Regions from separate parts of the Exiguobacterium sp. PHA03 genome, predicted to be linked through region 2. Evidence: riboswitches for the same ligand, from Rfam matches in the RefSeq annotation. Region 2 holds a riboswitch; the other holds the start of a gene.
What was found. A riboswitch is a leader RNA that binds a small molecule or an ion and turns the genes downstream of it on or off. The one in region 2 is predicted to bind FMN.
Positions count from the first base shown of each region.

Region 1 (4,415 bases), 380 kb from region 2:
AAAGGCAGCGGCTTCGTAACTTGAGATGTAGCCCATCTTCGCATAGTTGTTTTCAGCGATAATCGGACGACCGTCAAGCGCGCGTTTGATATGGAAGACAAGTCGTTCCGTATAATCGTCTGGTCCGAGGACAACAGGAAAACGAACGGCAACGACAGGGAAGGTCGCCCGTTGGAAGAAATAACTCTCCGCTTGGCGCTTTCCTTCGCCATACCCATGTTCCTTCTCAAGATCATATTTCCCGGGAAACGGATTGTAGGCACGTTCCGTGATATTCGCACCACCGTCTTCATAAACAGACATCGTCGACGTCAACACATAGCGTCCGACTTTTCCTTCAAACGCGTCGATCGCGAGCTTTGCTTGATACGGCGTGAAGCAAATGTTGTCATAGATGACATCCCAGTGCTGTTGGCTTAAATCCTTCATCGTACTACTTGACGTCCGGTCTCCTTTGAAAAATGTCAAGCCCTTCGCGACGGGTGGAGTATGCTCACCGCGTGTGACGATCGTCACATCATCCCCCGAATCGGCTAAACGAATTGCTAAGCGTCGTCCGAAATAGCGTGTTCCCCCGAAGATCAATACTTTTCTCATCCTGAAGCCCTCCCTATTCGTAGTAGCATTCACTCTCTGTAATATTTCGAGTAAACTCAACAAGTCTCCTGTATGAGAGCAACAAAAAAATCGTGGACGATGTCCACGATTGGATTCATTAACAGCCACCTGGTGTCCCGGCATTCGTTGCTGTCCGGAATGATGTTCCGCAACCACACGTTGCGATGGCATTCGGATTCGTGATCGTGAATCCGCCACCAAGCATTGACTGTTTATAATCGATTTCCAGTCCTTTGACGACCGGATAATCCTTTTCGTCCACGATGACGGTCACGCCGTGCTGTTCAAAAACGAGATCCGTTTCTTTTTGTTGATCGAATCCCATTCCGTACGACAGACCACTACATCCACCACCTTGGACGAGCATCCGAAGATTTCGTTCATCTGCTGGTGCCTGCGCCATCATGTCCTGGACTTGTAGCGCTGCTACCTCCGTTAAATGGATCATGTCATCACCTTCCTTTTCTTTAGTATACGCAACTTCTGAGCGAATCGAAACCTAGTTGCTTGAAACTATCTTGAATTCGTTGTATAAATGGTATGTACAATAAAATAATCGTTCCATCTTCAGGGCAGGGTGAAATTCCCGACCGGCGGTAAACAACTCTCTTTAAGTTGAAGCCCGCGAGCGAATAGGGCGCTATTTGCTGATTCTGTGTAATTCAGGAGCCGACAGTACAGTCTGGATGGGAGAAGATGGCGGCATGAGTTTGAATTTGATCGATTTTGCAATAATCGATTAGGTTTATTTAATGCGGACTTCTCCCCTGTTGATCTGATCAATAGGGGTTTCTTTATGGTCGCAGTCATGCCAATACTTCATCGAGAGGAACGAGCAAAAGGAGACAATACTCGTATGAAACGCACACAAAAAATGGTCACTCTGTCAATGTTAGGTTCAATCTCATTTGTTCTTATGCTTATCAATTTTCCACTACCGTTCTTACCAAACTATCTGAAGATCGACTTCAGTGATGTTCCTGCTCTTGTCGCAGCGATCATGTTCTCACCGGTCGCAGGTGTCATCGTCGAAGCATTGAAGAACGTGTTATACTACATCTTCCGCGGAAGTGGTGTTCCGGTCGGAGAATTCGCGAACTTCGCTGCAGGCGTCGCATTCGTACTACCTGTCAGCTGGTTCTACCACAAAAAGAAATCAACACAAGGTCTCGCAACTGGTCTCGTCGCTGGTACGATCACGATGGCACTCGGTCTTGCGATCCTCAACTATATCTTGATCCTTCCAGCGTATGCATGGTTCCTCGGTATGGATTACATGGCGGATCCAGCTGTCAAATGGACAGCGATCACTGCCGGTATCTTACCGTTTAACGTCATCAAGGCTTTGTTCATCTCGGCACTCTTCATTCCGTTGTTCTTGAAACTACGCCCATGGATGATGCGCCGTCAACAATCTGCCTGATCCGAAAAGCTGCGCCCGCTGACGGACACGAATCCCCTCGTTCAGACGAACGAGGGGATTTTTTGGCTGTCCATGCTCACAGCTCATTCTCTTCGATTTTCAGGTAAATCTTTTCAAGCAACTCTTCCGGCGTTTCACCTACGACGGTCTCACCATCTACGAGACAAAAATGGTCAAGCGAACAAATCCCGCAATAACCGAGGCAACCGTATTCGACGACGTCAACATTCGGGTCACGTTCAAGTTGCTCCATGACGACCTGTGTACCAGCCGCTAAGTTACTAATACAAAATTCAATAATCGGATTCACTTTTTTTCCTCCTTCAAGCAGGAAACGACCTGCCTCATGTCGTATTATACAAGGTCAGACTGATTTAGGGGAACTAAGGGGGATTTTACGTTATGAAGCAATTGGTCGTACTCGGCGGAGGTTATGGTGGAATGCGGATTTGTGAGCGATTCAAGGACGAGGAAGTTGCCGTCACGCTCGTCGACCGTCTACCGTACCACGCACTCAAAACGGAATACTACGCACTCGCAGCAGGTACATTATCAGATCGGGATGTCCGGATTGAATTTCCGGAGGGGAAACATCTTACCTATAAATATGGACATGTCATCAAAATCTCACCAGAGACGAATACAGTCCATCTGCAGGACGGATCAGAATTATTCTATGATGACTTAATCATCGCCCTCGGTTGCGAGGATAAATACCACAACATTCCGGGTGCTCAAGAATTTACATACAGCATCCAGACACTAGAAGAATCACGGAAGACACAACAAGCGATTTATGGTCTGTCACCGGAATCCGTTGTCTCGATCGTCGGTGCTGGTCTATCTGGTGTCGAACTCGCCAGTGAACTACATGAGAGCCGGAAGGATTTGACGATTCGTCTATTCGACCGCGGTCCATCCGTCTTGTCGTTCTTATCCGATAAAGTCTCGTCTTACGTTCAGGAATGGTTCGAGGAACATGACGTTGAAGTCATCAACAACTCGAATGTCACGCTCGTCACAGCGGACGATGTGCGAAACGGCGACGATACGTATCCATCCGACTTAACGATTTGGACAGCTGGTACGCAGCCGGTCAAAGTTGTACGCGATCTCGGCTTTGCTGCGGATAGTGGCGGTCGGATCAAATTGACGGAACATCATCACGTACCGGAATACGATAACGTCTTCGTCATCGGTGATTGTGCAAGTCTACCGTATGCACCAAGTGGTCAACTCGCAGAACATCAGGCAGAACAAGTCGTCGATGTCTTACAAGCCAAGTGGCAAGGAAAGAAATTACCGAAGCTGCCAGAAATTAAACTGCGCGGGATGCTCGGTTCACTCGGAAAATCAGATGGTTTCGGAATCGTCATGGGCAAACAAGCACTGACGGGGAAAGTCCCACGTCTCTTGAAGTCCGGTGTCTTATGGAAACACAAAAAGATTAAATGAGCAAAAGAGGTGTCCCAAGCTTTGGGATACCTCTTTTTCGTTCATCCCGCCTGATTCAGCTTCGCATCGATTGCCGCTGTGATCGTCTTGAGTTTGACGTACCCCTCATCAATCATCTCATCATCGAGCACGATCAGTGGATAAAAATAGACATCCTCTTTCAGCGCTTCCGTCCATTGATCTGATGTTGCTGTCTCGAAATCAACATAGCGAAGCGTCATCGCTTGCTCATATTTCCGCCCGAGGACGGCTTGTAGCCAACTGAATGTCTCTTCCGAGCTAGGTGCCCCGACACAACTCGGACAGGTGACCGCTGTTCCGTAAACCGTGATTTCCATCTTGAAGTCCCCCTTTTCAATTCACTCCTCTTTAGTATACAAGTTTTCCAGATTGAGAACATTTTTCAACCCTGTTACAATGAAACTATACGAAAGGATGTGTTTACGCATGGAAATGTTTGATCAAGTGAATGAAGTTCTTGAAAAATTGCGTCCGTTCCTTCTTCGTGATGGAGGAGACGTTGAACTCGTAGATGTAGAAGACGGAATCGTAAAACTCCGTTTGATGGGAGCTTGTGGTAGCTGCCCAAGTTCAACAATCACATTGAAGGCCGGTATCGAACGTGCCCTTCTTGAAGAAGTCGCTGGCGTCGTCGAAGTCGAACAAGTCTTCTAATACATGAAATCCCGAACGAATTCTCGTTCGGGATTTTTTGATTCATAGAATCCATTCAGCTAACGTATCAACCATGTATGTCGGTTGACGATCCTGCCCTTGAATGAAGACTGGTGTATGGACGCCAGAATTGACGTGCATCGTCCGGATACCTCCATTGATCCCGAAAAGAATGTCCGTATGGTAGTTGTCTCCGACCATGATGACGTCTTCTTTTGACAGACCAATCATTTCTGTCGCGATA
Region 1 is NZ_JAUTYQ010000001.1:1,678,955-1,683,369, forward strand. It holds gene Q7C19_RS08810 (NAD-dependent epimerase/dehydratase family protein) at 1-597, opposite strand, end outside; gene Q7C19_RS08815 (HesB/IscA family protein) at 716-1,066, opposite strand; FMN riboswitch at 1,178-1,320, shown strand; gene Q7C19_RS08820 (ECF transporter S component) at 1,475-2,041, shown strand; gene Q7C19_RS08825 (YuzB family protein) at 2,118-2,351, opposite strand; gene Q7C19_RS08830 (NAD(P)/FAD-dependent oxidoreductase) at 2,444-3,496, shown strand; gene Q7C19_RS08835 (DUF1462 family protein) at 3,538-3,834, opposite strand; gene Q7C19_RS08840 (NifU family protein) at 3,944-4,171, shown strand; gene Q7C19_RS08845 (TIGR01457 family HAD-type hydrolase) at 4,214-4,415, opposite strand, start outside.
Region 1: it holds a riboswitch for FMN, as region 2 does, so the genes downstream of both, Q7C19_RS08820 (ECF transporter S component) here and ribD (bifunctional diaminohydroxyphosphoribosylaminopyrimidine deaminase/5-amino-6-(5-phosphoribosylamino)uracil reductase RibD) in region 2, are expected to answer to the same signal.

Region 2 (4,415 bases):
ACGTGCCTTCTTGTTACTACAAGAAGCAGGTTTGATCAAATTACCGGACGACTTCGACGGCAATGGATCGGTCGATAAGATCGTTGAAAATCCGAAGAAACTGAAAATCGTTCCGATCGTCGCTGGACAAACGCCACGCGTCTTACCGGACGTCGCTGCATCGATCATCAATAACGGTATTGCTGTTGACGCAGGACTAAATCCGATCAAGGACTCGATCGTCCATGAGAACGAGACAGCAAAACCATACATCAACATCATCGCGACACGGACGGAAGACAAGAACAAAAAAGAACTAAAAAAGATCGCGTCGCTTTACCAACAAAAAGATGTCGCGGCTTTCATCAAAAAAGAATATAAAGGTAGCTCGATCCCGACGTTCGTTCCACTAAGCGACATCGGCGAATAAATTCTAAAGGAGAGTGGATAGCATGACGACACCAGTACGCACGACATGGGTAGAGACGATTGAACAGGACATCGAACAAAAACGGGAATCGTATCTTGAGACGAGCCACCGGATTCATGCGACGCCGGAAATCGGTAACGAGGAATTCTTTGCTTCGCGACTACATGCAGAGCGTTTGACGGCAGAAGGCTTTACAGTAGAACTCGGCGTCGCAGGGCACGAGACCGCATTCTTCGCGAAGAAGTCAAGCGACCGACCTGGCGCGACAATTGCCTTTCTCGCTGAGTACGATGCGTTGCCGGGCATCGGACACGCATGCGGTCATAATATCATCGGAACGACGAGTGTCGCAGCGGCGATCGCGGTCAGCAAAGTGCTTGATGAAGTCGGTGGGAGTGTCGTCGTGCTTGGAACGCCAGCCGAAGAAGGTGGGCCGAACGGAAGTGCGAAAGGCAGTTTCGTCAAACACCAGTTGCTTGAAGGAATCGATGCGGCCTTGATGGTCCACCCGTCCGGACAAACGCGGATCACGGGGTCCTCGCTTGCGGTCGATCCGCTCGATTTTGCCTTTACGGGTCGTCCCGCGCACGCAGCGGCGACACCGGAAGAAGGCATCAACGCTCTCGACGCTATCATTCAGCTCTTCAATGGGATCAACGCCTTACGTCAGCAGTTACCGGATGATGTCCGGATCCACGGAATCATCACGCATGGTGGCGATGCGCCGAACATCATTCCGGAATACGCAAAAGCACGTTTCTTCATTCGGGCGACGACACGGGAACGGCTGAATGCCGTCACGGAGAAAGTCAAAGCGGTCGCGCAAGGTGCGGCACTTGCGACCGGGGCGACGCTTGACGTCATCGCTTTCCAAAATGAAGTCGACAATCTCGTCTTCAACCGGACGTTTGATCGTCTCTTCCAAGAAGAAGCAGAGGCGCTTGGGCAAATCGTGCACCTCGACGAACGACCGGGTCTTGGATCGACGGACGCGGGTAACATCAGTCAAGTCATCCCGACAATCCATCCGTATATCAAGATTGGTCCGGACGATCTCGTCGCCCATACAGAAGCATTCAAAGAAGCCGCCCGTTCGGAAGCAGGGGATGAAGCGTTGATCGCAGGCGCTAAAATCCTCGCACGGACAGCACTTCGCGTCCTCGCTGATGAACGGACACGCGGAGCGATTGCCCAAGAATTCCACGATCGGAAGAACGGGTATTTGTAACCGGAACACAATGACTGGACGCACTGATATCAGGTGCTCCAGTCATTTTTAGTATCCAGTAGATCACGAATTGGGGAGGGGTAACAGAAGTGGAGCGAAATCATAAAAGAGCCAATACCGAAACATTTGCGCTTTGTTTTCTTGAAAAAGATATGCTAGGCTAAAGTTGTATAACTCAATAATCCAGTTCTTCGGGGTAGGGTGAAAATCCCAACCGGCGGTGATGCGATCGATCGATCGACGAGCCCGCGACCCGTGATGTACGCATCATGGCTGACTTGGTGAGATTCCAGGGCCGACGGTAAAGTCCGGATGGGAGAAGAACGAAACGACGCGATTCAAGCTGTTTTCTGAAAAAATGTTTTCAGGAGATGGTCTCTTTCTGCATGCGAAAAAGCAGAAGGCGAACCGTGTATTTCGTGAACCCTTCTATACAGACGCCCCTTTTTCAAGGGGCGTCTTTTTTATTTGAAAGGAGCGAACGCGATGTCACAGATGATGAGTTATGCCATGCAATTAGCACATATGTTAAACGGACAAACAAGTCCGAATCCAAGTGTCGGCTGTGTCATCGTCAAACAAGGACGCATCATCGGTTTTGGTGCGCACCGGTTTGCCGGTGGTCCGCACGCGGAAGTCGAAGCCTTGCGAATGGCAGGAGAGGCCGCCCGTGGTGCTGATCTCTACGTGACGCTTGAGCCATGCAACCATCATGGTAAGACACCACCATGTACGGAAGCGATTCTACAAGCCGGGATCAAACGGGTTTTCGTCGCAACGGAAGACAAACATGCGATTGTCGCTGGTTCAGGGATCAAACGGCTTCAAGACGCGGGAATCGAAGTCGAAGTCGGCTTGTTACGGCATGAAGCGGAAGTCCTCTACGAGACATTTTGGAAAACGATCGAACGGAAACGTCCGACCGTGACCGTCAAAATCGCTCAGACGATGAACGGGATCGCGGCAACGGGGGAACAGCGCTGGATCACGTCAGAAGAAGCACGCGCGAATGGTCGCGCCCTGCGTGGTCGCCATGATGCGATCCTCGTCGGAAGTGAAACGGTGCTCGTCGATGATCCAGCACTGACTTTACGCGCAGTGTCAGGCATCGAGCCGATTCGAGTAATCGTCGATCGCCGTGGTCGGGTGCCAGAGACCGCGCAAGTCTTTTGCGATGGAAAAAATCCAACGTACTGGCTGACGAGTGTTCCTCGGATAAGTCATGATCAAGTGACGGTGCTCGTCGGTGAATATGAGACGCCGGAAGCGATTCTTAAACGCTTATACGAACAAGACATCCGCAGCGTTTTGATTGAAGGTGGACCGACGATTCAAGCCACATTCTTTGAAGCAGATCTCGTCGACCAGATTGAAGTCTACCAAGCCCCGTCGATTTTTGAAGGGACTGCCTGGAACGGACGACATGATATCGAAGAACGTTTTCAAATCGATCAGATTGAAACGGTCGGACCGGATCTCCATCTGACGTACATCCGAAAGGAGGAGACGATATGTTCACCGGATTGATTGAGGAAGTCGGGACCTTAAAACGGAAGATTCCGCGACCGAATGGATTAGCACTTGAAATTGAAGCGCACCGGGTGCTCGAAGGAACGAAGATTGGTGACAGCATCGCCGTCGACGGGATTTGTTTGACGGTCACGTCAATGAGCCCAACCGGTTTTACGGCGGATGCTGTCCATGACACGATTCGTTCGACAGCACTCGGCACGTACCGGGTCGGAAACCCGTTGCAACTCGAACGGGCGATGCCGGCAGACGGTCGGTTCGGTGGACATTTCGTCAGTGGGCACATCGACGGGACGGCACGACTAATCAGTCGGCGACCGGACGGAGAAGCGATGGTGTATACGTTTGATGTCGGATCGTGGCAAAAGTATTGCATTCCAAAAGGATCAATCGCGATCAACGGCACGAGCCTGACCTTGCAACGCGTCACCTCGGAAACGATCTCGATTTCATTGATTCCGCATTCCCGTCAAGTGACGACGTTTGATCGATTGGCAAGCGGCGCAGTCGTCAATATCGAGTGTGACATGATGGCGAAACATCTCTATCATTTCACGCAACATGAGAAACAGACGGACTGGACAGCATTCTTAGGAGGCGACATGTAATGAACGGATTCGACTTGATTGAAGACGCGATAGAAGATTTGAAGAACGGACGACCGATCATCGTCTGTGATGACGAGGATCGTGAGAATGAGGGCGATCTCGTCATGCTCGCAGAACACGCGACACCAGAAAACATCAACTTCATGATTACGTATGGAAAAGGACTCGTCTGTGTTCCGGTTAGTCCATATGTGGCAGAGCGATTACATCTCTCGCCGATGACGGACAATAATACGGACCCGCACGGTACGGCATTCACGCTCAGCATTGATCATGAAGAAGCGAAGACCGGCATCAGTGCCGAAGAGCGTTCGCTGACGATCCAGCGGATGCTGACGGATGGACCGGAACGTTTCAAACGACCGGGTCACATCTTCCCGTTGATCGCAAAAGAGGGCGGTGTTCGGGAACGACGCGGACATACGGAAGCAGGTGTTGACCTTGCCCGTCTTGCCGGTAGCGATGAGATTGCCGTCATTTGTGAAATCATCAAGGAAGATGGCACGATGGCACGGGTGGATGATTTGCTTCTCTATAAGGAAGAACACGACTTAAAACTGATCACGATCGAGGCACTCGTCGCGTATCTCGAGCGTCCATTGACGCGGGAAGCGGAAGTGTTGCTTCCGACGACATTCGG
Region 2 is NZ_JAUTYQ010000001.1:2,063,555-2,067,969, reverse strand. It holds gene Q7C19_RS10735 (MetQ/NlpA family ABC transporter substrate-binding protein) at 1-409, shown strand, start outside; gene Q7C19_RS10730 (M20 family metallopeptidase) at 432-1,637, shown strand; FMN riboswitch at 1,821-1,965, shown strand; gene ribD (bifunctional diaminohydroxyphosphoribosylaminopyrimidine deaminase/5-amino-6-(5-phosphoribosylamino)uracil reductase RibD) at 2,124-3,164, shown strand; gene ribE (riboflavin synthase) at 3,149-3,775, shown strand; gene ribA (GTP cyclohydrolase II) at 3,775-4,415, shown strand, end outside.